3 regions of the Margalitia sp. FSL K6-0131 genome follow, and region 1 is predicted to be linked to each of the others. Evidence: riboswitches for the same ligand, from Rfam matches in the RefSeq annotation. Region 1 holds a riboswitch; each other region holds the start of a gene.
The links. A riboswitch is a leader RNA that binds a small molecule or an ion and turns the genes downstream of it on or off. The one in region 1 is predicted to bind S-adenosylmethionine.

Region 1 (10,013 bases):
AATTTGCTGCCCTTTTAAAGATATTGGTGATCCATTCTCTTCCACTTTTCGCTCCAAATCATGATAATACCATTTCATCCCTGTATATGTTCCGCCTACACCAGTAATTAATGACCCAGAAATAATAACTGCCAACCATTTACGTTTCATCGAAGTCCCCCTCATCACGGATAAATATAACTTTTTCAAGTGAGATTTAGCGGGAGAAGTGCTTGACTAAATATCACAAACCTATTCTTCAATATATGATTGGAAAGGACAGGTTATGATAACTTCGTTTGTGTTTAAAGAAAGATAGCTTATGTAGATGGAGTAGATGGGTGATTTGGATCAATTGAAATGCTGAAGGCTAACTGGGGGTTTCTTTTTTTCTGGCTGATAGTTTTAGCGGACAACTGTTCCGTTATATGTGTCAAAATGCATGTTTTTCGACCAATAGCGGACAGACGTTCCGCTATTCGCAAAAATCTTAAGGAAATCACCGCTTTTTTGCAAAATAACGGAACATCTGTCCGCAAACTACGGAAAATATGCGATTTTGTCACAGATAACGGAAGCTCTGTCCTATAATTTCTAGGAAACTATTTAGCCGGACAAAGGTTCCGTTATTTCAATAAAAAACCATGGTTTCATCATGTGAGAGGACACACGTTCCGCTATTAGCGATTTTCGCTAGTTGCTTTACACAATTTTCAGCAAATAACGGATCCTGTGTCCACAAATGCAGCCAAAACAAGGGTTTTTCTAAAAATAACGGACCGTCTGTCCGCCAAACGTTTTTGCGGACACAGATTTTCCCCTAAAATGACACTTGAACTGCTCTAAACGATATCTGAACACTGTGATAGTAAAAGAACGTGTACTAGTTCACACGTCCTTGATTAACACTATTTAGATACTGGGTTGCAACTCGCGTTTTTTCACAGTAAAAATATCTGCTAAATCCTCTACCATTGCACTCGCAGTTGGCAGCTTTCCTGCACCAGGTCCAGTTAAAGTAAATCTTCCTAGTAAACTGGCTTCAACAGTGATGGCATTATCAACCCCATCAACGGAAAATAAAGGGTGACTTTCTCCTACAAAAATCGGTTTAACCGAGGCTTTGATTGTTCCATTTTCCTGATATATATCTGCAACATGTTTATACCTTAGATTCAACTGTAAGGCTTGCTGTACCTGCTCTTCTGTGATAGAGGTTATTCCCTCCAATTCAACATCCGACCAAATGGGCTGTTTACCAAATGCTAATTCACTTAAAATCATCGTTTTGCAGAATGCATCCTTGCCGCTTATATCACTTGTTGGATCTTCTTCCGCGTAGCCATTACGCTGTGCCAGTTGCAATGCCTCATCAAAGGAAATCCCCCTGCTGCGCATTTCTGTTAAAATAAAATTCGATGTTCCGTTCACGATACCTTGTATTCTATTGATTTTATTCACTTGCAGTAATTGCTTCAGTGTTCGAATGATTGGTACGCCGCCAGCAGTCGTTGCTTCATAGCCAACACTAACCCCATATTTCTGCCCCTTTTGAAGGAGTACTTTTCCGTAACGGGCAAACATTACTTTATTGGCCGTAATCACCTGTATTCCTTTCTCAATCGCCCGATTTAAATAGGTGAAGCCAGGCTCTTCCCCAACAATCGCTTCAAATATCACTTGCAGACCGGGAATATTTAAAATGTCCTCAAACTCTGTTGTTATAAGGATATCTTGATCAATATCCCTTTTCTTATTTGGGTCCTTGATCAGTACCCCTGCTATTTCCACCTCTGCACCTAAGAGTTTTTTCAACTGCTGACGATGGGTTTTTAACGCTGTATACACACCTTGACCAACCGTACCGTATCCTAAGAGGGCTGCCTTAATAATCGTCATTTCATCACCTTTCCTTTTTGGAATAACTAGCACATTGGATAGGTGCACCCACTCTATCGTTTTTTTGCACTACTTACACCGATTAAGTTTTTTTCTAACTGATGCTGTATCAAGTGGCCCCATTTCTCAAATTCTACTAAAAAGCCGTCATGGCCAAAGTCAGTTGGGACCTTATAAAAATCACCTTTCACTACTGTCTGGATAAATGCCCGAATCTCTTCGCTTGGATAAATAAGATCATGTTCATAACCGATTCCTGTTACATGGGCTTTGATAGCGGATGCTGCATTTTTCCAACCGCCTCTCCCACGTCCAATATCATGGGAATTCATCGCTTTTAACAAAACCAGATAGCTATTCACGTCAAAACGTTTGGCTAATTTCTCACCTTGATAATGTAAATAGGATTCTACACTATATAAATCAGACGACTGGCTTTCCCTGCGAAATCGCTGCGAAAAAAGCTTTGGACTCCGGTATGTTACCATTCCTGCCATTCTAGCAACCTCAAAGCCTTTTACCTCATGAGAAAATTGATAATATCCGTTTTGGAAATTTGGATCTCCTTCAATTGCCGCAATTCCTATTCGGTTAAAAGCAATTCCGTAATCACTCAAATATGGGGTAGACGCAAGCACGAAAAGCTGTTCCATATCATTCGGATACAAGACTCCCCACTCCAACACCTGCATTCCGCCTAATGATCCGCCAATCACCGCTTTCAGCTTTCCAATACCTAGCTGATCCAGTGCCAGGCGTTCTGCCTTAACCATATCGCGGATGGTTATTGCCGGAAATGCTGAGCGATATGTGTCCTGAGTATCAGGATGGATAGATAAAGGTCCTGTCGATCCGTCACAGCCTCCCAAAACATTGAATGTAATGACTTGCCAATGATTCGTATCAATATACTTACCGCTGCCAATGAGCCCGCTCCACCAGCCGGGCTCTCTTTCCGTTCCGATGGAGAACTGGTTTCCTGTCAAGGCATGGCACACCAAGATGACCGGCGCATCCTCAGGTCCACGTCTTTCATACGCGAGTTCAATATTTAAAACCCCGCCATTTTCCAGTTTCATGTTGCCGATACTAACGGTTTGAATTTTTGTCATGAGACCGAAACAGCCGTTGCCTTTAAAATAGCTTGCTCAAGATCTGCAATGATATCTTCTGCTGCTTCTAAACCAACAGATAAACGAATTAATTCTTCCGTTACACCGGTTTGTTTTAAATCTTCCGCACTTAATTGCTGATGGGTAGTAGATGCAGGATGAATAATCAATGATTTTGCATCACCGACATTGGCAACATGTGACCATAGTTGAATATTGTCAATCACTTTGCGTCCTGTTTCTCTTCCGCCTTTGATACCAAAGTTCACGATGGAACCAAAGCCATCTTTGAAATACTTTTTCGCTAATTCATGGGATGGATGACTTTCTAATCCTGTATAGCTTACCCATTCAACTGCAGGGTGACTTTGTAAAAATTGCGCGACCTTTAAAGCATTTTCATTATGTTTCGGAACACGTAAATGTAATGTCTCAAGACCTTGTAAAAATAAAAACGCACTATCTGGACTTAATGCCGGCCCAAAGTCACGAAGCAATTGGACACGAAGCTTTGTAGCAAAAGCGGCTTGTGGGACATCTACTCCGTAACGCAAACCATGGTAGCTTGGGTCTGGATCTTTAAATCCAGGGAATTTATCGCTGTTCCAATCAAACTTTCCGCCATCGACAACAACACCGCCGATTGCTGTACCGTGTCCGCCAATCCATTTGGTTGCTGAGTGTACAACAACATCTGCTCCCCATTTAATCGGGTTTGTTAAGTATGGCGTACCGAAAGTATTATCTACAATCAATGGAATGCCATTTTCATGAGCAACTTTTGAAACGGCTTCAACATCTAATACGTGTAAGCTTGGATTTCCAATAATTTCTGCAAACAATGCTTTTGTTTTTGGAGTGATTGCTTTTCGAAAATTTTCCGGATCATCTGCATCGACAAATTTCACATTAATACCATACTTTGGAAGGGTGACTGCAAATAGATTGTAAGTTCCCCCATAAAGGTTACCAGCTGCTACGATCTCATCCCCTGTACCTGCCAGGTTTAAAATGGAAAAAGCAATCGCTGCTGCTCCAGATGAAAGAGCTACTGCTGCTGTGCCACCTTCTAAAAGGGCTACTCGTTTTTCAAATACATCTACAGTCGGATTTCCAATTCGAGTATAGATGAAACCTTCCTGTTCTAAAGCAAACAATCCTTGAGCATAATCCGTATCTTTGAAAACATAGGAAGTAGTTTTATAAAGGGGAACGGCGCGAGAACCAGTGACTGGATCTGCTTGTTGACCTCCATGAAGTAATAAAGTTTCTGGGCGAAGCTGTTTTTGTTCTGTCATTTTTACATTCCTCCAATTTTTGATTAGGTTTTCATCGAGAAATTTAAAGACAGGGGTGAGGTTCTAAAGAGGAATTAAAAAAGCCCTCTTCATAAGAAGAGGGCTTGTTATGCAGGTTCCTCCCCTTATCTTTCAGATCTCATGGATCTGTAGGAATTAGCACCTTATCAAACTTATGTGTTTGATGGTTGCCGGGCATCACAGGGCCTAGTCCCTCCGCCGCTCTCGATAAGAGTATTCGTTTAGTTTTCATAAAATTTAAAATTGCTTCTAATGTGCATTATAGAAGAGTGATAATTCATAAGTCAATAGTTTTTTTAAAATTTTTTAAATACTCGCTTTTTAATGTGTTGCAAATTCCGCCATTAAAGGGAAGCTTGGATGGCTTGCTCAAATTGTTTAATTATATCGCTTGCACTTTCAATTCCTATTGAGATGCGAACCACTTGTTTATTGATTCCAATTTTATCTTGGAGTTCCGGCGGTAATGCCCGATGAGATGTTCCAAGCGGATAGGAAACAGTTGTTTCAACGCCGGCTAAGGTAGGAACGATTTTTACCCAGCCAAGAGATGAAAAGAATCGGCTAATATCGCAATTTTCCCCTAATTCAATTGTTACTATGGCTCCGTTCCCTTTTTCCGATACATATTCAGGATAGTAAACTTTTTTTACAGAAGGATTTGCATGTAGCGCATGTGCTAACTCTTTAGCATTTAATGCCTGACGTTCCATTCTTAGTGCTAAAGTTTTTAAGCCACGGCATGCAAGCCACGCCTCAAATGGACTTAAATTTGCGCCGAGGTTGACTACTTTTTCACGTGCTTTTTTCACAATGTCAGTGTGTCCCACTAAAACTCCTGCGGTTACATCACTATGGCCGCCTAAATATTTGGTCGCACTATGTACAACAAGGTCGACTCCTTCCAGATATGGCTGCTTTAAATAAGGACTCGCGAAAGTATTGTCTACCATCGTGATAATAGATTTTTCTTTTGCAATTTCGACAAGTTTTCCGATATTCTCCACTCGTAAAAATGGATTGGTTACCGTTTCGGTATAGAGTAGTGTTGTGTTTTTTTGAATGGCGTTTTTCACTTGTGCGCTATTTTCAAATGGAACAAAGGTAGTTTCAATACCGAATTGTTTCAGCTCTTCTTTTAATAGATGATAGGTTCCTCCATAAAGGTCTTCCGCTGCCACAACGTGATCTCCCGCTTTTGCAACAGATAAAATTCCCGCTAGAATGGCAGACAGTCCTGACGAGGTTGCCACTCCAGCTGGTGCACCTTCCAAAGCTGCAACTGCTTGTCCCAGTTCATCCGTATTCGGATTTCCCGTCCGACTGTACAGATAAGGAGATTTTCCTTGGTAGAATCCCTCCAATTCTTCTAAAGACGAGAAAGTAAAAGCCGTTGTTTGATAGATTGGTGTTGTTTTGCTATGGATAGAATTCGTGTTTTTTAATGAATTATGAACCACTTTCGTATCGAATGAAACATCCAATTTCCACACCCCGCATATTAGTAGTTATGGCTCTTTTCATAAACTTTGTTGCTTTCGAAGCGAACACCTAAAAAACATAAAAAGCAACAATCCTTAAAAAATTGCCTATTTAATTAAACAGATTGTACGTCTGGAATGTCTTGATGTCAAAGGATTTTTTTAAAAAAAGGGGGAATGTAAAAGTGGAACATGGATGAAGAGACAGGTCCCTAATCCCAAAAGGCGGGACGAGGGACCTGTGCTCTTTTCCACTATAATATTGGTGACAGTAGGCGGGAAACGGATTCTTTAAAACGTATATACATTGGGCGTTTTCGATAATCCTCCAGGGTGAGTTCCCGAGATTTTTTCATATCCTCTTTGTAAATGTTTTCGAGTTTTTTCGCGATATATTGGCTATATAAAAAGGCATTTACTTCAAAGTTTAAGCGGAAGCTGCGGTTATCAATATTGGCTGTTCCAACGGTTGCAATTTTTCCGTCCACCACAAGCATTTTCGCGTGAATAAACCCATTTTCATAAATATAGACCTTCGCATTTGTTTTCAAAAGCTCTCCAACATTCGAATAGGTTGCCCAGTACACAAACATATGATCCGGCTTATCCGGAATCATCAAGCGCACATCAACACCTGATAAGGCTGCGATTTTTAAGGCATTGAGCAAACTATCATCCGGGATAAAATATGGTGTCTGCATGTAAATATATTTTTTAGCAGAATTGATCATTTTAATATATCCGTTTTTAATTTGCTCCCATTCCGAATCAGGTCCGCTCGAAACGATTTGGACATCAGTATCTCCTGTTGATTCTATATCAGGAAAATATCTTGTTTCATATCGGATTTCCTTTGAGGATGCCTGATTCCAATCAAGAATGAATCGTGTTTGCATTGCATAAACAGCTTTGCCAGAAATTTTCAAATGAGTATCTCTCCAGTAGCCAAACTTATCATCTAAGCCTAAATACTCATCTCCAATATTAAAACCACCGATATAGCCTATCTCTCCATCAATAATAGCAAGCTTTCGGTGATTTCGAAAATTGACCCGCAAATTAACATGAGGAATTTTTGCGGCAAAGAAAGATGCAATCTCCCCGCCGGCTTCAACGAATTTCTTAAAGAATTTCTTCGGTAATTTGCGAGATCCCATGTCATCATACAAGATTCGAACCTTTACTCCTTCTTTCGCCTTCAGGGTTAATAATTCAATTAGCTGTTTTCCTAGATTGTCATTCCGGATAATATAATAAAGAAGGTGGATATGATCTTTCGCTTTCTCAATATCCTTAAATAAGGTGTGGAATTTATCTTTCCCATCGATGAAAATTTCAACGTCATTGTCATGTGACATAACCGCTCCGTCATTGACAAGGAGCATATATACCAAGTCTTTATATTGCACCGTCCGTTCATCATGAAACGGAAAAGCATTATGGCGCAATAAATCGATTTGATGATGGGTAATTTCTTTTATCCCGATTTTCTCTTGATCCTTCCAATAAAAAATTCTTCTTCTGCTCAGATTTTGTCCCAATATTAAGTAAATAATAAAGCCTATAATAGGCAAAAATAATAAGACAAGCATCCATGCCCAGGTTGCTCCGACATTGCGTCTCTCCAAAAAGATAACAACACCGGCTAACACAAAATTTAATAAGAAAAAAAATGCAAATAAGACCGTCGTAATTGTCATTCTGTTCTCCTTTAATCCAGTCCCGCTTACAATCTAGTTCAAACAGTATCATAACATAAATGGCTCGAAAACTTCCATTTGTAAAGGCTATGCCACAATGAAGAATAATATCTTTGAATTTTCAACAAGTATTCACTTTTCACTATATGTTCAAACCTTTTCTTTTTAGAGCACTTTCTTTAAAAAGAAATAGGAAGATATATCCTAAAAGTAGTCCCTTCCTGTTTCTCACTCTCCACCTCGATCCGGCCATTATGCAGTTGGATAATCGTTTCGACAATGGAAAGCCCCAGTCCAGTTCCTTCTACCGAACGGGTTCTAGCTATATCTGCACGGTAAAAACGGTCAAAAATTCGTTTGATTTCTTCTTGCGACAATCCGATTCCGGTATCTTGGAAAGATACTGCAATCATGGAGTCTTTCCTTTCGATCGATATATCAATAGATCCATTTGGTTTATTATATTTAATAGCATTCGATAATAAGTTATCCCAAACGGTATTTAATAAAGAAGAGTCCCCCATAATTATGATGTCAGGCAGTGAATAGCTAAGCATTATTTCCTTTTCATTTATGGTCCATTGATAATTTCGGATTAGTTCTTTTATTTGTTCCGCTACATTGAATGGTTTTTTCTTAACCATATCCTCATTGCGATCCAATGAAGCAAGTAAAAGCAATTGTTTCGTTAGAGTAGAAAGCCTGTTAATTTCACCATTAATAATCGCTATATACTGCGTTTTTTCATCATGGCTTAACGTTTCTTTTTCCAATAAATTCGTGTATCCCTTAATATTCGATAGCGGTGATTGAATATCATGGGAAATGTTCGAGATAAATTCCTTCCGCATATCGTCCAGCTGCTCCAATTTTTTGGACATATGCAAAAAGCTTTTGGCAAGTGCCCCCAGTTCATCATGGCGAATAATATCCAGCTCCACATCAAACTTTCCTGCCGCAAGGGATTTCGTAGCCTTTGTTAATTGTGAAATCGGCTTTACTAAATATTTTGTACTAATAAGAACAAGCACTATACTTAGCATAATTGTTAAAGCAATCAGCCAAGCAAATAAAATATGCATTTCGTTAAAAAGAAGCTTTATATCTGGCCGAAAAAAAAGAGCATAATGTCTCCCGTTATGAGTTAGGGGAACTCCGATTGTGTTATTTAATTCATTAGCAAAAAAACCTGTCACAAACGTTTGCTGCGGGAAATGCAGAATTCCATGATAGACATGGCCATTTAAAACTTGATGGATTGCAGAAGGAGAAAGATTTTTTACCCGAAAAGGAGCCCCAAAATAGTTGCTCTTCCCATTATCTTCGACCAAATATAGCTGATATCCAATGGAAGAAAGATTCTTCATATATTCGTGTAAATTGATATTCGGATGTGTATCGGCAAAATTTGCAATACTTAATCCGATTTTCGTATTTTTTTGATCATTATACGGTTTTAATTTTTGCTGGTAATAGCTATTGGAGATGATAAAAGCCAGGATCCCGCTTAGAAGCATAATACCGATGGTGATGACCACAAACTTTACATATAATGATTTCATCCTTGAGCTGCCTCCAATAAGTATCCAATGCCGCGCACTGTTTTAATTTGGAAATCATCCGTTAATTTAGAAAAACGTTCCCTTAATCGTTTGATATGGACATCCACTGTTCGCTCGTCGCCTTCAAAATCTAATCCCCAAATATGTTCAATTAAATGATCGCGTGTAAACACCTGCTTCGGCTGCGACATTAAAAAATAAAGAAGTTCAAACTCCTTTAAAGGCAATAGAATTGTTCGATTGCCAATGTGCACCTCATAGCTTTTCTTGTTCAAAGTCGTATTTCCGATGGTAATGATGGAATCAGCTGGTTGTTTATCATAGCGTCTTAATAATGCTTTTATACGGAACAGCAACTCCTTTGGTTCGAATGGCTTCACAAGATAATCATCTGTTCCTGACTGAAAGCCTTGTTCCTTATCCTCGATTTGATTTTTTGCCGTCAACAGAATAATTGGAATATCGTATAACTCTCGAATTTCCTTCGTTAAGGAATACCCGTCCATATAAGGCATCATCACATCCACAACTGCTAAATCACATTTCTCCTTTTCCAGCACCTCCAAGGCCTCATTTCCGTTCTCTGCCTTGAATACCTTATACCCTACTTCTGTTAAATGGACACTTACTAGCTTCAAAATATTTGGATCGTCATCCACAATTAAGATCGTTGTCATATGTATCATTAACTCCTCTTTATCCTTCATCTAAACCTAGTGTACAAAAAATTGGGGAAAATGAAAAAGAATTCAAGAAATCCCGTTGTTTCGTTTTTAGGATTTTTTGAATTCTTGATATGGGAATGGGACTTGGACCTGCGTCCCGGTATTCGAATTGAATTGGGGACCGTTTCCCCTATTAAAGACCATTTGGTTTCACATTCTTCCTCCTGTTGGTCTTTTGATCCTTTATAAAGACCATTCGGAATCGGCTTCTTCCTCCTGTTGGTCTTTTGTAGCCT
Region 2 (10,013 bases), 2.2 Mb from region 1:
AGAAGATAGAAAGAATACAAGAGAACAAAAGAAAAATGGAAGAAAAAAAAGGAACGAAAAATCACCATTGGTCCAATCATCATGATAATGGAAATCATGGCAATTATGGAAATCATAAAAATAATGGAAATCATGGGAATAATAATAGATGGCATAAAGATAACGGTAATCATTATGGTCATCAAAAGCATAAAAATAACGGTAATCATGGGGAAAAGAATCAAGAACAAAAAAGGAAAGGAAAATGAACTCATTTTCCTTTCCTTTTTTTATACACAGTTAACCGCTAGTTTCTTTTAATAGGAATATAAATATGAAATTTGGTTCCCACACCAACTTCACTTTCAACCTCGACTTTCCCCTTATGTTCTTTAATAATTTTGTAGCTTACCATTAAGCCTAATCCTGTCCCGCGTTCCTTCGTGGTATAAAATGGTTCTCCTAGCCGTTTTATCTTCTTTTCCGGGATTCCTTCGCCTTCATCTTCTATAACAATATGTATGTACTCATTTGGCTGATTATCAATCGTAATCGTAACAAAGCCGCCTTCTGGCATTACCTCAATAGCATTTTTGATAATATTAATGAAAACCTGTTTCATTTGATTTGGTTCACAAAATACATCAGGAAGCTCGTCTGCATACTTAAAGTTAAACTGAACATTATTCATTAATGCTTGTCCATTTAATAACTCTAATGTTTCCTGCATTACCTTTCTCATATCATTGTTTTTAAATTGGATTGCCTGCGGTTTTGCTAAAATTAAAAACTCTGTAATAGTTGATTCAATTCTTCTTAATTCGGACATGATCACCTTAAAATACATGGAGTGATCTTCCTTTATACTCATTTCCAATAGCTGAATGAATCCTTTTAATGCTGTCATTGGATTTCGTATTTCATGAGCAATACCTGCGGCCAATTCTCCGACTACACTAAGGGTATCTGACTTTTGCAATTGCTCCTGCAATCCTATTTTTTCGGTTACGTTTCTAATCACTGTTAAGCTTAAATCGGAGGCAAGATTCCATTTGGAGTTTATTTCGAAATACTTACTGCCATTTTCCGATGAGATGGTTAGTGTTGAATCTGAAGTACCGAGTTGCTCTAATTCTTTTATATGTGCTTCAATATCATCCTTAAATCGATCATCAATAATTTCCCAAATACCTTTTCCAATAATGTCATCTCTATTAGCTTTTAAAATTTGTGCGGCAAGAGGGTTTATATCGACAATTTCGTATTGACGATTCCACAATACCATCCCATCAAACGAGCCTTCAAAGACATTACGAAATCTCTCTTCACTTTCCCGTAATTCCTTTTCCATTTTGTATCGTTCACTGGCATTTCGAAAGATAGTCATATTAGAGCCGTCTACAAAATGCTTTTTTGAGGTGAATTCCAGTTGTTTCAATTGACCATTTGGCATGAGAAATAACAGCTCATCTCTTATTTCTCCTTTTTTATAAAATTTACTTAGAAGTGAGTAAAAATGTTCGTTCTTCTCTAATACAAAATCCCATAAATTACTTTGTAAGAATTCTTCTGAACTGCATTCAAATATTCGTAAAGCCGATTGATTTGCCATCAGCACATTTCCATCATTATCCCAAAAGACAATCCCGTCAATGGCTTCTTCGAATAGGCTTCTGTAAAGCTCATCGCTTTGCTTAAAATTGAAGTTTTTTTGTTTGGCAAATTTTAGACGGTCTTCTGTTTTCTCATCACTAATCTCCATTCACGCTCTCTCCTATATAATCTTATATGTATAATATGGACAAGGACCTAACCCTTCGTGTCCTATTTGGAATAGTTTTCTATATCCATTATTTTCGGTGTTTTCCCCGAAATTCCTGCGTAATTAACAATTTTTTTATCACCTGTCATACATTGAGGTTTTTTATTTTCTTAGGTAAAATGGTAAAGATGTTCAATTCCTTAAAAAAGATGAGGTAATAATATAAAATGAATATTATTGTTAGTACACTGAATGCTAAATATATTCATACTAATTTAGCGATTCGGTATTTAAAAGCATATGCAGCTCCTGAATTCAATGTCAAAATAGCGGAATATACTATTAAAGATCCAATTATGAATATTGTGTCGGATTTATTTTCTAAAAAACCGGATGTATTAGGATTTAGTTGTTATATCTGGAATATCGAGGAAACGATAAAAGTCATACAAGTAATGAAAAAAATTATGCCTGAGTTAATTATTGTTCTAGGGGGTCCTGAAGTAACATATGATTTTACCTATTGGCTAAAACGTTTGCCAGAAGTTGATTATATTGTAGTTGGGGAAGGGGAAGAGACCTTTAAACAGCTCCTTATACAGCTTGAAGGGCCTGCGGATATCGAAAGTGTACAGGGCATTTCTTATATGAAGGATGGTAAGGTCGTCATTAATCCATCCCGTTCCAAAATCGACTTAAAACAACTTCCGACTCCATTTCGTTTTGAAGAGGATTTGCCGCATCTTTCGAAAAGGGTTGTATATGTTGAAACAAGTCGTGGCTGCCCTTTTAATTGTCAATTTTGTTTATCCTCTATCGAGCTTGGTGTACGTTATTTTAATCGTGAAAGAATTAAAGAGGATATTCGTTTCTTAATGGACCATGGTGCAAAAACCATAAAATTTGTTGACAGGACTTTTAATATTAGCCGCAGCTACGCAATGGAGATGTTTCAATTTTTAATTGATGAGCATAGACCTGGAACGGTTTTTCAATTTGAAATCACCGGTGATATTATGAGACCTGAGGTCATTAACTTTTTGAATGAAAATGCCCCAAGAGGATTATTCCGATTCGAAATTGGTGTTCAATCGACAAATGATCTTACGAATGAACTTGTTAAAAGAAGACAGAATTTCGAAAAACTATCTAGAACTGTAACAATGGTGAAGGAAGGCAAAAAGATTGATCAGCATCTTGACCTTATTGCCGGCTTACCAGAAGAGGATTATCATTCCTTTCGAAAGACATTTAACGATGTATTTGCCTTACGCCCTGAAGAATTACAACTTGGATTTTTAAAAATGTTGAGAGGGACGGGAGTTAGAATAAGAGCAAAGGAACATGACTATGTCTACATGGATCATGCACCTTATGAAATTCTGAAGAATAATGTTCTATCATTTGAAGATGTTGTAAAAATAAAACAAGTCGAAGATGTCTTAGAAAAATATTGGAATGATCATCGAATGGACGAAACCATTGAATATCTAGTAACACAGTTATTCGAAACCCCTTTTGACTTTTTCCAGGAGTTTGGTACGTATTGGGACGAGCAAGGCTGGAGTCGGATAGGTCACCAATTAGAGGATTTATTTAAACGCTTGAGCCAATTTTTGAGCAGTATTCATTCATCCCAATTAGAAATAGTAGAAGGGCTAATGAAATATGATTATTTAAAACAACATCGCTATAAACCACGAAAATCATGGTGGAATCAAAACATTAGCAAAGAAGAAAGTAAACAGGTATATGAATATGTAAAAAATCATCCTGAACAATTAGGGAAATCATTTCAGGAACTTTCACTTTCCGAAAAGGACTTAATAAAGCATACAATTGTAGAAAAAGTTCCATTTGATAGTGCTGAGTTTTTACAAACAAAAGTTTTAAAAGAGCACCCATCTTATATGTTGATTTACTTCGACCCAATTTCAGGCAAGTCAACTATTTTTCCAGTAAGGAAACAATAATGCCAATTACTTGGCACTATTGTTTCTTTTTTCGTTGTCCTTCTTATTATCATTGCTTTTGGCAGCTTGACTAAGCTCAAAAAATTTTGAAGCATTAATATCGCCAAATTCTGAACCGAGTTCTTCGCTAGTTGTTATTTGTTCTTTCTTTTTAGCCATTGTTTTTTCCTTTTCTTCCTTGTTTGGAATTACGATTAGCATGTTTTGCCGTTTCTTCCCCACTCGAATATTCAGTAGCAAATTCTGATTCGGCAAGATTCTTTATTGGAGTTTTATTATTTTTTAATGCAGCGCCACGCTCTGCTTTTCTTTTTACCATAAACTGCATCCCCTTTAGTTGAAAAATTTAATAAATGTACATTGATATGATATCCGAAAGAAAATAATTTAGTCGGGTTTTATAAAATACGCGGTTCAACATTTTACCACTTATGATTCTGCTTTTTTATTTCATACTAATACTACAAAGCAACAAACCATCTTTTTATATGAAAGGGAGAAAAAACAATGGCAAGAAGCAGCAATAAACTATTAGTTCCAGGAGTGGAACAATATTTAGATTCAATAAAATATGAAATTGCACAGGAATTTGGTGTAAATCTTGGCTCAGATACTGTATCAAGAGCAAATGGCTCTGTTGGCGGAGAAATTACAAAACGGTTAGTTAAGCAAGCACAATCAGAGCTTTCCGGACAAAATAAGTAATGGGGATAAAATGGGGTTCCCTATAAGTCCCTAAAATAAAGGAAGTGAGAAAAATCAATTTGTTTTCTTCACTTCCTTTTGTTTTTTTAGGGATTATTACTGAAATAGTTGAAGGGTTCCTTTTACTTCAAGTATAAAGAAATAGCAATTTTGTAACTTATAAGGAGATATATTTATCACACATATTTTCCCGGATCTGTTCTACATAATCAGGATATAATATCCCTTTTTCGGTAATAATTGCAGTAATTAAATGGTTCGGTGTAACATCAAATGCCGGGTTATACACATTTGTGTTTTCAGGTGCAATGGTTGTATTCACTATTTGAAGCACTTCCATAGGACTTCTTTCTTCTATTGTAATTTCATCACCTGTGTTAATGGTTAAATCAAAGCTTGTCGAAGGAGCAGCAACATAAAATGGGATGTTAAGGGCTTTTGCTATTAATGCTAACCCAAAAGTGCCGATTTTATTAGCTGTATCACCGTTTGCAGCTATTCGATCTGCTCCAACAATGACTGCCTTAATTCCCTTTGTTTTCATTGTATGAGCAGCCATATTATCGGTAATTAAGGTAGTTTCTACACCTGATTGCTGAAGTTCCCAAGCGGTTAATCGTGCTCCTTGTAAAACAGGTCGGGTTTCACAAACGTATACATGAAATTGTTTTCCTTTTTCCCTAGCAAGATGAAAAGGAGCAAGCGCTGTTCCATATTTTGCAGTAGCGATAGAGCCTGCATTGCAGATGGTCATCACGGAGTCTCCGGGATGCAGCAATGTTAAGGCGTTCTCACCAATTTGCCTGCACATTTCCTCATCTTCCGCTTGAATTTGAAACGCCTCATGAAGAAGAGTAGTTTTTGCTTCGTTAATGGAACGAACATTTTCCAATGATTTTTCTAAACGATTAAGCGCCCAAAATAAATTTACAGCGGTCGGTCTTGAACTGGCCAAGTAGCTTTTTTCTGTGTTTACTTTCAACTTAAATTGTTCAAGTGTTTCAAAGTCATACTTTTGCGCAGACATTGCAAGTCCATATGCTGCCGCAATTCCGATTGCAGGCGCTCCCCGAACCTTTAGTGTAACGATCGCATCATATACATCCTCAATTGTAGTCAAATTAATATAATCTGTATGATGGGGAAGATTTTGCTGATTTAAAAGTTTAATATGATCTTCCTTCCATTCTACAGATATCGGAATCCGTATTGTTTGAACCATTCTAATACTCCTTTTTGCCTATTATTCATTGATGTTTTGTTTTATAAAAGAAATATAGTCTTCCATACCATTAATTTTATGGCGATAAAGAATACAAGCCCTGCCTAGCTTTAAAGCTGTCTTTTTCGCAGCAATTCTCACCTTTATATCCGTTATTCCATCTAAATCCTTTACATGTGAAAGACCAATGGTACGGCGGATTAATTCACAGCCCGCAAAGCCGATAGAGTCCGTAAAGATTTTTCCAAGGATATACGGCAAATAGCTTTCAATCTCCGCAAATGGTTCAAGGCAATCTTTTTGCCATGAATCGGTGAAAATCGTTTGAAAGATATCCCAAGTTTTTTCTAAATGATTTAGAATTACTTGTCTTTGTTCACCAGTTCTTACGATTACTTGAAAAATTAGATTCGCAAAAAATTGGCCAACGTCGAAACCAAACGGGCCATAGAAGGCAAACTCGGGATCAATGACCTTTGTTTCGGTTATACTGGCAAAAATGCTGCCTGTATGTAAATCTCCATGCAGAAGGGCTTCGGTTTCAGTAAGAAATTGCTTCTTTAATTTGGCAACCTCGAATTTTAAGGATGCATCTTTCCATATCTCACGCACGGTATCCTTTAGTTCCTCTTCAAAATCATTTGTATCAACATCAAAAAATGGATCTGTAAAGACTAAGTCCTCCGTAATTTTGCATAGTTCTGGGTTGGAAAATTGTTTCACCAAATCCTTCTTCTTGAAAGGGTGAAGAGCATAATCGGATGTATAAAACAATGTCTTTGCTAAATATTCTCCAACATGTGAAGAAAGCAGCGGATAGTTTTGACCATCGATTAAGCCAGTACGGGCAATAGTTAAATGAGATAGATCCTCCATAACGGTAATCGCCAAGGTTTTGTCAGTATGATAAACCTTTGGTACAAGATGCGAAACAAACTCACCGTGAGTTTTTAAGGCATTAGCCTCGATTTCAGAGCGATGGATGGTTAACGGCCAGCTTTCTCCAACCACTTTAGCATAAGGAAGAGCTTGTTTTATAATAATTCCTTTTTGCTTTTCATTATCGACAATATGGAAAACTAAGTTTAAATTGCCATCGCCTATTTCTTTACATACAAGGTTTTCTTTATTGGTAAACAGTTGTAAGTTGATTGCTAAATTAATCGCTGATTCCACTGTTAATGGTTTGTACGTGTTTTCTGTCAATACTGCCATGATAACTCCTCCTTCAATAACACATTAAATGCAAATATAGATAGTGTTTTCTTGTTGCTCAGGGATTTATAAAATTGAACCTTGTGGATAACTTTTTGAAAAGTTGTCTACGTCTAGCTTCAAGTGAAATTGGCACTTCAAATTTCACCAGCGCCTATCGGCTAGTGGATTTCTCCGTCTCCTCCCTACGATAAGTCAACATCAGTTGAAAATGGAAGTGCTATTTTCACTTGTTCGTGAACTACCTCATTGTGTTTCCTTTATCTCGAGGTGAGCGACTACGAAATCCATACGCCGATGGGCAAGGCGCTTACGCATTTGTTCTTAAGAGGCTTTTCAACATTAGAAAAGCCTCTTTCCACATAGAAAGAGGCTTGAAGTCATCTTCGCACCTCTTATCTGCCAGAAGGAAATCCTTCTGTTGGAATTAGCACCGTGCCTTATGGGAAAAATCCCGGCGCATTCATTAGCGCCCCGTTTCACAACGGTATTACGGTCGGTTGCTGGGCTTCATCGGGCCAAATCCCTCTGCCTACTCTTGATAAGAGAAAATTAAGTCATAATCAAATATTCAATTAACGCTATTTTACAAACATAAAAATCATTTTGTCAATAATAATAAAAAATTTTAATAGAATTCTGGTAATCTGTCAGCAAAAACAGGGATTGTGTTTCGGACCTTTGAAACGGTTTCTAAATCAATTTCTCCCGTAATGAGCTGTTCATTTTCCGTTCCTTCCGCAATAATCTATAGTGATAGGTAAGAGTTTGATGTAATCTCCGTCTTTTCCCCCACTTCACACTGAGCGAGCCCCTTTCAGAGCACTCAGCGTTCCATCGTTTCCAACTGATACAATAAATTATTTTAAACTACTATTGGTTCATTTCCAGATTCAGTTCTCAAGCGATTAAGCTTGTTAAACTGTTTCGTATTAAGATTTAGAGTTCGAAGAACCTCCCGGATTCTATCAGGATTTTTCATGTATATGAGTTTATGTACTTTGGAATCTATAATCACTAAGTTAGAGTACTTATCAGTGCCACCCATCCTACGGGGCTTAACGTTATGACAATAGATTCTATCGATTCCTATTACTTCACCTGTTACATAACATTTTCCATACTGGGCTACGTATTTTGATATTTTGTTGTCGTTGTACTCAATGCTCCGATTGACAGAATAATTGGACATGACATATTTCAAAACATCTCTTGGTATGGCTTTAAGATTGCTATGAACTTTCTCACGACCAACCTTTGAAAAGTTGCATATATTTTGTGAAAAGTTCATTGGCTTCTTGTGATGTACTCCGGTGATTGGAAGTAAAGGTGCATTTTGAACTACATATACCTTAGTATCTGATTTTATCCCTTGAGTTTTCTTTTTAAATTCTTCGGATGTCTCTTTGAATCTAATAACGCTCATGTTGTTTCTTAATCTGGTTTTAATGGCTTTGCGCAAACCGTAGCTAATCTCCGTTAAATCAAGATATATTTTCGTGGCATATCGGTAGTAATTTTGTATACCAATTAAGGTGGTATTATATCGAATTACATTTTCTGCTATAGGATTCTTTTGAATTTCTCGAACTCTATCCTTTAATACTCTTTTGGTTTTAGTGATAGCTTTATCAGTCATGTTTGTTTTTGCTACCCAACCAAATTTAGATTTTCCTTGAGGAACCAATTTGACTTTAAAACCTAGAAAAGTAGAAGAGTTCTTTTTTAAATTGACTACTTTAGATTTGTCGGCATTGACTTCAAGACCGAGTCTTTTCTTAAGAAAGTCAACTGTGGCATGATAGTATCGCTTGGCATCCTTATATGTTCTACACATGATTTTAAAATCATCAGCGTAGCGTATAATATAGCCATCCTTGAGATTAGTGTATTTCCTAGCATATTGACGAAACCCAATGGTGGTCGCATTTTTAGGTTTGTAAGTTTCCCATTGATTGCTGACCCACCAATCCAGTTCATTAAGAACAATATTGGACAACAAAGGGGAGATTATCCCACCTTGCGGTGTTCCTTTAGTAGGAATTCCTTCACCCTCAATTTCGGATTTAAGAATTTTAGAGATAATACAGAGTAGGGACTTATCTCTTATTCCAATTGTCCATAGCTGCTTCAAAAGTTTTCCATGATTGACATTGTCAAAGAAACCTTTTATGTCAATATCAACACAGTAATGATGATGTCCAATGTTCATGAGACTAATCATCCTACTAAGTGCATGGTGGGTGCTTCTGTTTGGTCTAAAACCATAACTGTGGTTATGGAATTTTGCTTCACAAATTGGTTCAAGAACTTGCAAAATACTCTGTTGAACCAATCTGTCCCAAATAGTAGGAATGCCTAAAGGTCGCAATTTATCGCTTCCTTCTTTAGGTATATACACTCTTCTAACCGGTTGTGGTTGATACCAATCCAACCTATCTCTTACACCACGTATAATTTCACGGTCATTCAAATGCCAAATATCTTTAATAGTTAATCCATCTGTTCCCGCAGTTTTACTACCCTTATTACTTTTAATATTTCTAAATGCTAAACGGATGTTATCTTCGGAACCAATAATAGACATTAATTTATAGAAGTTGTTACCGTTAAGACTGTTGGAATATAATTCATCAAAATAATCTTGCATATTATAATATTCACTGTGTCTTAACTTGGGCTTCTTCAACATGGGCTGTACCCTCCCCAGAAGGAGAAAGCTACATCTCTTAGTTTTACTCAAAACCACGTTGAACCGTTTAAATAACTATCAGTCTTCAATCGACTAGTGGCTATCCCTCCACGTTCATTACACGCTTCATAGGTACTGTGCCACCACTTTCACTGCCATAAATTTTAGTTATACATTTACTAATATCATAAATGCTTTCCTAAGAACCGTTTCATTGGAGTGCAAGTCCTCAACGTTGGCAGTTTACCACGTTCCATTATTCCTATCTTTACATATACACTTTTAGGTTTCTCCTATGAGCCTGCTACCTCGATATTGCCTTTAACAATATATGGACTTTCATAAAGGAGAGTTTTACTAATCCACAGTAGCGACACCACTTGTGTCAACAGACCTTTCGACCTGCTTCCGATATAGACCCGTACCATCAGAGATTCGTCCGTACGAAACACCAATCACATGCGT
Region 3 (10,013 bases), 350 kb from region 1:
TAGGTTTATCCCGTGGGCATCTTTTCCTTCATTAACAAGTTTGTTAGTGGCCACTTGGAGCTGCTCCTCATTTCGGTCTAACAAAATAACCTTGTACCCGGATGAGGATAGTACATCTGTAATGGCAAAACCAAGTCCTTGTGCAGCTCCTGTGATCAATGCAATTTTGTTACGATTCAATTGAAAAACCTCCTCGATATACTATTTTTAAGGTGTTAGGAGAACTTTTACCCCTTCGCCACTATGGGAAATTTGAAAAGCTTCTTTATAGTCCTCTAGTGGTAAGTGGTGAGTTAAGGCAGGCTGTATGTTGAGCTTTTTACTCGAAATTAAGTCTTCCATCAAGTCCCAAGTGCTCCACATTCTTCGTCCATGTATTCCATAAAGAGTTGCCTCTTTAAAAACAAGATCATTTGATAGATTAAGAGAAACATTGCCAGGAAATAGACCTGCTAGTACGACCTGCCCACCCTTTCGCAAATGAGGCAGTGCTTCTTGAAGTGCCCGTTCATTCCCGGTGGTCTCTATGATGACATCTGGAATATTAGTGCCAGTTAATACATCGGTACTCTTTGATGTAAGGGGATTCCAAGCTGTAACATCCGCGCATTCAGAAGCTATCTTCAAGCGATTTGGCTGGATGTCGCTAATTGAAACGGATTCCGCTCCAAGTGCCATACAAGAACATGCTGAAAATATTCCAATAGGACCGGCTCCGAGAACAGCCACTCGTTTCCCTGTAATATCCGCTTTCTGAGCAGCATGAACCCCTACTCCTAATGGTTCTAATACAGAGGCAATTTCATCCGGAATACTGGAAGGGATTTTTCTGACGCAAATCGCCGGAACTGTTGCATATTCTGCAAAACAACCGTTTGTTTGCAAGCCAAATAATTGTAGGTTCTCACAAATATGGGGATTCCCACTCAAACAAAGCTGACAATGACCACATGGGATGTGTGTCTCGACGCTTACACGGTCTCCCTTCGATAAAGAGGTAACTTTTCTTCCAATATCCACTACTTCTCCAACACATTCATGTCCCATAATTCCTGGAATCTGGATGTTTGCATTAGCAGCCCAAGGGTTCCAGTCATAAATATGCAAGTCAGTACCGCAAATCGCTGCTATTTTAATAGAAAGCAATACTTCATTATCCTTAGGGATGGGAATTTCCCTATGTTGTATGGTGGCACCAGGGCCAGGATTAACTTTTGCAAGTGCACGCATCCTATCACCTCCTGTTTATATAATTCAAATTATTATGTTATCTCAAAGGAATGTCCAATACCAATTTATATATTGGATATAGGGAAAAGCTCGCTTGCTGCATAAAGGGATAATTCATTACTAATTCGTATAATAGGAAGGTTGTTTTAAAAATAATTAATCTAGGATGAGCAACCCGACATCATTTCTCATAATTGCATTCCATTAGGATGTATGCTATGACTGAATTAGAATTTATAAGATATGGGTGGAAAAGATAATGAAAGTAAAAGTGCTGTTCATCGCTCCTTATGAAGCAATGGTGAATTTAGTAGAAGAGTGTAGCGAAAAAGAAAGGGAGTTGGATGTTCAAATTAAGATTGGGAATCTTCAAGAAGGGGTTGGCAGTATTCTATTATATAATTTTAGTTAAGAATTTTATTAAAAAAGAGGGATAGGATATGGCATATTGCAAAGTTCGTCAAGCAGAAATACACTATGAAGAATTTGGGGAAGGGAAACCAATTATTATGATACACGGTTATACACCCGACCATCGATTAATGACTGGATGTATGGAACCTATATTTACAAAGAGAGATGGATGGAGACGTATTTATATTGATCTGCCAGGTATGGGTTTAACAAAAAATTATCATGTCATAAGTAGTTCTGATGAAATGTTGGATGCTGTTTTAGAATTTATTCAAACGATAATTCCTAATCAAGAGTACATAATCGCAGGAGAATCATATGGTGGTTACTTAGCTAGGGGCGTTATTCAAAAGCAAAAAGAAAAGGTACTAGGTGCAGCATTTATTTGTCCTGTTATCATTCCTTTTTCAGAAGGAAGAACAGTTGAGAAACATAAAATATTGAAAACAGATGAAAGATTTATTGAAAAATTATCAAAGGAAGAATTAGAGGATTTTAGAAATAATAATGTTGTGCTTGATGAATACACTTGGTTAAGATACAACCAAGAGATTTTAAGTGGCTGTAAAATTGGAGATGAAAAGTTTTTAGATAAGGTTAAGAATAAATATGGATTTACTTTTGAGATTGATCAATCTGTTTTTAATAAACCTAGTGTATTCCTTTTAGGAAGACAAGACTCTTCAGTTGGATACAAAGATGCACTTGGTTTATTAAACAAGTATCCACGAGGTACATTTGCTATATTGGATAGAGCTGGTCACAATTTGCAAATTGAACAACCACACCTTTTTAATCATTTAGTAAATGAATGGTTGGATCGAATGGAAGAGTCTATTAATCATAATTTATGATATGCGATAAGATTGTGAAATAATTTACTAAAGCACAGCCATGTCACCTAACGACAATTATCTAACTATAAATATTTGAATAAAAAAGAGCATGCCATTAATCCAAAAAAAATATTTTCACAATAAAAATAAAATTGACTTTTCTGAAACCATTGTGTATCCTATACAAATAGGATGTAAATTTAATTTCATATTGTATCTCTTATAAAGAGTAGTGGAGGGACTGGCCCTATGAAGCTCGGCAACCTTTCATGTTTAACATGAATTGGTGCTAAATCCTGCAAAACATTAGTTTTGAAAGATAAGAGAGGACGTACCTACTTGTTAATCCAAGGCCTCTCTATTTATGAGCGGCCTTTTCTTTTTAACTTTTGGATTAATGATGCTCCTTTTTACTAATTCCTTCTTCATTAAATAAGGCATATCGTCTATAAAAAGAAGGTAAAAAAACAAAATTTAACCACATTTTAATCCGATTATTCCAATATGTTTAATGCTTTTAAAGGAGAATTATTATGTATTGTATGGACCTAACTGGGAAAGTAGCCATTGTAACTGGCGGAGCACAAGGAATCGGTAAAGCAATTGTCGATGCTCTTTTAGACTGTGGAGCAAAGGTAGCAGCAATCGATATAAACGTTGACCCACAACAAACAACTAATCATTTGCTCTATCTTCAGGCGAATGTTGCAAAAAGTGAACAAGTCGAAGAAATGGTGCAAACGGTGACCAAAACTTTTGGAAGGGTAGATATTTTAGTCAATAATGCCGGAGTTTCTTCCTTGGATTATGCCGTCGATATTAAAGAGAGTGATTGGGATCGTGTAATGGATGTGAATGCAAAGGGAGTTTACTTATGCAGTCAAGCCGTCGCACGTTACTTAAAAGAACAAGGTGAAGGAGGAAAAATTATTAATATTTCTTCGCAAGCAGGTAAAAATGGCTATCGATTAATGGGGAGCTATGTAGCTTCTAAACATGCTGTATTAGGTTTTACAAAGGTTATGGCCATCGAATTAGCAAAAGATCAAATAAATGTTAACGCCGTATGTCCTGGAATCGTTGAAACAGATATGAAAAGAAATGAAAGAGTTATAGGAGGTAAGTTGAGAGGATTAAATGCAGAAGCTATTAAAGATGAGGATATTTCACAAGTACCATTAGGAAGAACAGCAACACCTCAAGATATTGCCAATGTCGTTGTTTTCCTAGCATCAAAATACTCCGATTATATGACAGGCCAAGGGATTAATGTAACAGGTGGTATGACAATGCACTAATGATCCATAAACTGGAGGGAATAGAAATGCCTACTATACAAAAAGAAAATAAAGGAAGTGCACTTGCTCTTTTGCCCTTGCTAATCTTTGTATTGCTTTTTATCGGTACAGGGCTACTTTCAAAAGACTTTTCAAAAATGCCATTAAGTGTCGCGATTATTGTTGCAGGTGCGATTGCACTTTTAATGAATAGGAAAGAGACGTTATCGAAAAAGGTTGATATCTTTTGTAAAGGGGCTGGGCACCCAAATATTATCTTAATGGTAATAATCTTTATTTTGGCCGGAGCTTTTGCAGGTGTTGCTAAGGAAATGGGTGCTGTAGAATCAACGGTTAATCTTGGATTGTCCTTTCTTCCCGCAAATTTATTAATGGTGGGACTATTTGTTATCGCCTGCTTTATTTCCACCTCGATGGGAACCTCAATGGGCACAGTTGTTGCACTTGCTCCTATTGGGATAGGAATTGCAGGACAAACAGATATTTCGATGGCATTGGCGATGGCTACTGTTATTGGAGGAGCAATGTTTGGTGATAACCTATCAATGATTTCAGATACAACGATTGCAGCAGTAAGAACTCAAAACACGCAAATGAAGGACAAATTCAAAGTCAATTTCTTTATTGTGCTGCCTGGGGCCATTCTAACTGCAATCATTCTTGGAATTATCACACTTGGTAATCATGCAAATATAGGTGGGGAACATCCTTATGAAATCATTAAGGTTCTTCCTTATGTTGCTGTCCTTATAGCAGCTCTTGTAGGAGTGAATGTTTTAATCGTATTACTTGGAGGAACGATATTTGCTGGCATAATTGGTATGGCCTATGGATCTTATGATTTGCTCGGCTTTTTGCAAACCGTTGCCAAAGGTGTCATGAGTATGGAGGATCTTGCCATTGTAGCTATTATGATAGGCGGGGTAGTTGAACTTATTAAATATAATGGCGGAATTGATTTTCTATTAAATTTCGTAACTAGTAAAATTAAATCTAAAAAGGGTGCTGAATTTGGGATTGCAGGCTTGGTTAGTGTGGCTGATATTGCGACGGCTAATAATACGATTTCCATTGTCATTACAGGCCCTTTAGCGAAAAATATTGCAGATGAATACCATATCGATTTAAGAAAGTCAGCTAGTATACTCGATCTGTTCTCCAGCTGCTGGCAAGGGATAGTTCCATATGGTGGGCAGTTGCTAGCTGCAGCAGGTTTAGCTTCCATCTCACCTGTTAGCATTATTCCTTACTCGTTCTATCCAATATTAATGGGGATTTGTGGGATAGTAGCCATTTTAATTGGATATCCAAAGCTACAAAGCAAAGAAAAAGGAATAAATAGTAAGGCAAATCCTTCTTTAGAAGAAAAATCTTTATGATAGTTAATAGGAGAGAAAATTTTTGTTTCTAAGTTTCAGGCAAAAAAATATTATTTAGGAGTGAAATCAAATGGTACAAAAAATGAATGTAGAAAGCTTTAATCTCGATCATACGAAAGTAAAAGCACCTTATGTCCGATTAGCTGGCGTCACTCACGGGAAAAATGGAGATGTTATTCATAAGTATGATATTCGAGTAAAACAGCCCAATAAAGAGCATATGAAAATGCCTGCTCTTCATTCCCTTGAACATTTACTTGCAGAAAATGTCCGCAATCATCTTGATCATGTTGTCGACTTAAGCCCTATGGGTTGTCAAACTGGCTTTTATTTAGCCGTCCTTAACCATGATGATTATGATGGAATTCTGGTTGCACTGGAAAAAACATTGAATGACGTATTAGCTGCTAAAGAAGTTCCGGCTTGCAATGAAGTACAATGCGGTTGGGCTGCAAGTCACAGCCTTGAAGGGGCGCAGGAGCTTGCTCGTGAATTGCTTGCTAAAAAAGAAGAATGGAAAGATATTTTTGTAGATGGAGAATGAAAATTAAGTTGCTTGTTTAATCTTACGGGGGGAAGTACCAGCAATAAGGAATAAAATTAGAAAATGTAAAGGGTTCTCAATTGCATTGGTATAAATACACAACTGTACGTTAGGGCTAGGGCGAACATTTGAAAGGTGTTCGCTTTTTTAAATTTTATTAAAAAATTACATCGAAATAATAATATCTGAAATTAACATTCAGGGAACCTATTTACAGTGGATGGACTTTAATGGACTTGGTTTAGATAAAGACGAAACTTGAAAAACAAATGCACGAGTCTGAATTATTCTTTTTGAAGGATATATATTTGGTGAAGAAGGCATTGAATTTGAGCGTATGAATTTACCGTGCCCGACAAAAAACATTATGGTGGCTTTAGAAAGATTGAAAAAAGCAAAAGATACAGACTCTTAGAACCTGATCTGGTTTGTACACCTGGATGGTGAGTATAGGAGAAGTAAAGGAGGACAGAATTATACGGTAGGTCAAATACAATAAAAATGTCGTACGGGATTTTTACAAGGAGAAAGCTTAGATGAATTGGCGAATTTTCAATCGATTTGGTTTGACGCTTTATGTTATAAAGACAGCATTGGCAGCAGGGCTGGCATGGTATGCAGCATCGCTAATCTCACATAACCAATTTCCTTATTTTGCAGCATTAGGCGGTATTCTTACTGTCCAGGTGACAGTCGTAGATTCAATTAATAAGGGAGTTTACCGTGTCGTGGGTATTATTGGAGGAGTATTTGTTAGTGTCATTATTAGGGAATTCCTCCCTTTAAATGCTGGATCCATTACCTTAGTGGTACTCGTTGGAATGGCCATTTTTACTGCGTTCCGATTAAATTCGCAAATTATTTCTCAGGTAGGTGTCAGCTCCATACTTGTTCTTGCGTTTGGTGGACAACCCGGCTATTCCGTTGATCGAATTCTGGAGACTTTTATTGGCTGTATCATTGCTGTGTTATTGAATATTTTCCTCATTCCTCCGAACCCAATCCCAGAGGCAGAGAAACGTGTTTTAGACTTAAGCAAACATGCCAGTAACGTTCTCAAAAATTTAGCGATTGCTTACCGAGAGCAATGTTTGAAACCGATTGATATGCCATATGTTCAGGAATTAGTTAGTGAAACGGAAAAGTCCTATCAAGCAGTTCAATTTGCACAGCAAAGTTTACGATTCAGTCCCATTTTGCAAAAGAGGCGCTCGCAATTTCTTGCTTTAGCCAAAGTTATTGGCAGGTATGAACTCATCACCGTTCAAATTCGTGGGATTGCGCGCGGACTCGTTGATCTTGATAGAAGAAACAGCCCAATGGAAGAGTTAATAAAGGCAATAAGCGATACGGCTATATGTGTTGGACTTTTTGCCGAACGGGAAATAACCCCTTCAGCGGAACTTAAAGAAAAATTAGCATTTTCCATTGAACAAGCAAAAAGCTACCAAAATAAATGCTTACATATTATTCATCAATTGGATGACCTCACCGTACTAAGAGACATTGCCAGCATACTCGCCGATTTGAACCGAATCCTAGTAGAAGTTAACAGCAGTACACACTTTATCACGGAAAAGAAAATCACCCTTAAGCGATGATGGAACTGTTGTGTTGGATTTAATTTTAATGGGTAACTTTCATATGCATGCAGACACATTCAGGATTAGTGGGGCTGAAGAGACCGACCCCGCAGATGCCATTGTGAATGCTCCCCGCATCGCATCTAAATAAGGTTCACTTGGTTTTTTGAAACATAAGAAGACATATTCTTAATGGAGTAACCAGTGATCGTTAAAATAAGCGGAGATTTTCCGGTTAGACTGCAGAATAGAACCCGGTTCGTGGTATATAAGCGGAGATTTTCCGATTAAGCAAAGGAAAATTACCTATTTTCATGTTTTTTTGAGTCAATAGTCGGAATCTTTCCGTCTATTTTAAGCTATTTTCAGTGCTATTTCCTCATTAAGAGAAATTTCTCCGCTTATTTTTCAATACTCTTTAGCATCTAATGGTACTTGTACAACTTACGGATGACTTCGTAAAAAAAAGGCTTTGAGATATTTGCATCTCTAAGCCTTTTTGACTGTGAATTATGCTATGGAGTTTATGTGATTTGCTATTTGATTTAGTCTTCGATTTACCTTTTTGCACCTCATAAGTAAAACCGTTAGAATTTTTCTTGCTCTGTTTTCATTTTAAAGACATAGTAGGATTCCTCTTCTCAAATTCGCCATATATAAAGACTATTACATCTGTTTGGAAGGGGCGGTTCTCCTGCTTCATATAAGCAGTGAGTCTACCCTTTGATTTTGGATGTAAAGCCCCAGTACTAGGAGAGAGGGACCCATTCGTACTGTTAATATCTAAAACAAGGCAAAATTAGTTCATAGAATTGGCTGAATAGGTAATTTCTTTTTTGGTGTTGGTGATAAATTTCCAAAGCCTGTGCTGAAGAGGTTCGACTTTCCGGTTCTTTTCGTTTACTTATTTCATAAAGAATATCCGCTTTTAGGAGCCCTTCGTAGTCTGGTTCTAGCAAGGAAAGCGCCTCCTCGAAGAGAGCGAGTGAAATTTGATCAGCGTGGGAGTGATATTTCCCTTCTAAATATAAATTTCTCGCATGTAAAAAGTTGTTGGAAACCGTAGGTAAAAGTGATTTGGTTTTGTCTAAAAGCCTTTCAATAAAAGAATCTTCGACATTTGTGGACATGCAGCATTGAATTGCTAATTGATAGATTGCTAAAGCTTGTTTTTGAAGCTGTGGAACTTCCGCAATGGTATCAATATCATATAAAAAATTATCTTTTAAATTATTAAGGTGTTCTTGATTTGGTTGTGATCTTAATAAAGAGTAAATGGTAAGTGCCCATCCTCGCAGAATGCCTTCCTGATCCTTTGTTTGATGGAGTTTTTCCCTTAATGTCAAAAGTCCATTATGAAGAGAATTATCGGCATCTCCATCTGAAAATTGAATAAGAAGTTTGATATAATCCGTTTCCATGGGATGAATAATATGATGGTTAACTTGATTGATATGGAACAATGATTGGTTAAATGATCCAATATATAAATATAAAATAGAAAGATTAAAATGAATATTATCTCTTTCTTCCTTCAGGTTAGTTGGATTTTCTTTGGAGATTTCTAATGCTCTATTTAATAAATCAATACTTTTCATTCCCTTTTTTCTTGCAAAAGACATGCTGGCTAAAGCATTGTATGATTTCATTTTTAGTTTTAAATTATATTTGTTTTCGGGCTCGTGGAGGACTTTGTTAAAAAAAGTATTTGCTTCATCATAATGAGATAATCTTAAAGAATAATTACCCGATAAATAATAATAATCAATCATTCGTGTGGTAACTTCATATTCTTCTATTTTGTTTTTAAATTGAGTTAATTCGCCTTTTACTGCCTTCCAATGATGTAATCCAATTAAATCACCTATTTTTTGTTTCCTATTATCTAATTCTTTAATCTTTTCGTCTATGTCTGGGTCTGAAAAGTGGCTAATCGGGAAATCTAACCGTTCACTCAATTTTTCTAACTCTTCATTCGTGACCGGGCGATGTCCATTCTCAATTTGACTCATTTTCCCTAAAGAGCAAATCCCTTTTGCTAATTCCTCTAAGGTCATTCCTCTTGATTTTCTGGCTGCTCTTATTTTTTTTCCAATTGCATTATGTCTTGGTATTTGTCGTTTCATGTTGTTTCCTTCTTCCTATATTTTTCTGGGTATATTTTACCATATAAGTAAAAACTATGAATAGGTTGACAATATCGACAAAAAAATACAAAAATAAAATTTTTACTATTTTTTTGTCTAAAAATGTTGAAAATTTCATTTTGGTTGTTATAATCTTCTTTGTATGTAAAAAAATTCTTTTTAAGTATTCCTTTTTTAATAGTAAAATAGTCTCTTTTATTGTTGTTGTATTCTTGTAAAAAGGAATTTTAAAAAAAGTATTTTTATACAGAAACAAATTTGTTTCTGATAGATAATGACAAAGGAGTTAAAAACGAATGGATACTAAGCATCTTAATCTACATGATTTAATTAAAGATCGCTTATTTTACAACGAGTTTCAACCTCTTTGGAATACCTCGGAAAATACTATATTTGCCTATGAGGCATTTATTAGGACAAACCCGTTTACAGATCCTTTGGAACTTTTTTATCAAGCGCGTAATATGGGAGTCCTTTACGAATTAGATACTGCATCCATATCGAATGCCGTTAAAGAATATCCATACGGCCATTTAGATAAATATTTACTTTTCGTAAATGTTTTTCCTTCTACGATTATTC

Region 2: linked by a shared signal. The riboswitch ahead of mtnK (S-methyl-5-thioribose kinase) and the one ahead of NSQ59_RS06895 (O-acetylhomoserine aminocarboxypropyltransferase/cysteine synthase family protein) in region 1 are both predicted to bind S-adenosylmethionine.
Region 3: linked by a shared signal. The riboswitch ahead of NSQ59_RS05420 (SDR family NAD(P)-dependent oxidoreductase) and the one ahead of NSQ59_RS06895 (O-acetylhomoserine aminocarboxypropyltransferase/cysteine synthase family protein) in region 1 are both predicted to bind S-adenosylmethionine.

The regions. Positions count from the first base shown of each region.
Region 1 covers NZ_JBBOZS010000001.1:1,447,982-1,457,994, reverse strand. Annotated here, with positions in the region: gene NSQ59_RS06910 (S41 family peptidase) at 1-150, opposite strand, end outside; gene NSQ59_RS06905 (homoserine dehydrogenase) at 892-1,878, opposite strand; gene metX (homoserine O-acetyltransferase MetX) at 1,932-2,990, opposite strand; gene NSQ59_RS06895 (O-acetylhomoserine aminocarboxypropyltransferase/cysteine synthase family protein) at 2,987-4,288, opposite strand; SAM riboswitch class I at 4,411-4,523, opposite strand; gene NSQ59_RS06890 (trans-sulfuration enzyme family protein) at 4,654-5,793, opposite strand; gene cls (cardiolipin synthase) at 6,045-7,490, opposite strand; gene NSQ59_RS06880 (sensor histidine kinase) at 7,670-9,052, opposite strand; gene NSQ59_RS06875 (response regulator transcription factor) at 9,049-9,729, opposite strand.
Region 2 covers NZ_JBBOZS010000001.1:3,636,104-3,646,116, reverse strand. Annotated here, with positions in the region: gene NSQ59_RS17845 (anti-sigma factor domain-containing protein) at 1-248, shown strand, start outside; gene NSQ59_RS17840 (PAS domain-containing sensor histidine kinase) at 287-1,741, opposite strand; gene NSQ59_RS17835 (B12-binding domain-containing radical SAM protein) at 1,969-3,714, shown strand; gene NSQ59_RS17830 (hypothetical protein) at 3,721-3,873, opposite strand; gene NSQ59_RS17825 (hypothetical protein) at 3,866-4,033, opposite strand; gene NSQ59_RS17820 (alpha/beta-type small acid-soluble spore protein) at 4,222-4,419, shown strand; gene mtnA (S-methyl-5-thioribose-1-phosphate isomerase) at 4,577-5,641, opposite strand; gene mtnK (S-methyl-5-thioribose kinase) at 5,663-6,856, opposite strand; SAM riboswitch class I at 7,249-7,404, opposite strand; gene ltrA (group II intron reverse transcriptase/maturase) at 7,722-9,548, opposite strand.
Region 3 covers NZ_JBBOZS010000001.1:1,094,663-1,104,675, forward strand. Annotated here, with positions in the region: gene NSQ59_RS05400 (SDR family NAD(P)-dependent oxidoreductase) at 1-180, opposite strand, end outside; gene NSQ59_RS05405 (alcohol dehydrogenase catalytic domain-containing protein) at 208-1,230, opposite strand; gene NSQ59_RS05410 (hypothetical protein) at 1,490-1,642, shown strand; gene NSQ59_RS05415 (alpha/beta fold hydrolase) at 1,671-2,498, shown strand; SAM riboswitch class I at 2,698-2,806, shown strand; gene NSQ59_RS05420 (SDR family NAD(P)-dependent oxidoreductase) at 3,014-3,778, shown strand; gene NSQ59_RS05425 (Na+/H+ antiporter NhaC family protein) at 3,805-5,157, shown strand; gene NSQ59_RS05430 (S-ribosylhomocysteine lyase) at 5,228-5,701, shown strand; gene NSQ59_RS05435 (FUSC family protein) at 6,238-7,302, shown strand; gene NSQ59_RS05440 (helix-turn-helix transcriptional regulator) at 8,061-9,410, opposite strand; gene NSQ59_RS05445 (EAL domain-containing protein) at 9,728-10,013, shown strand, end outside.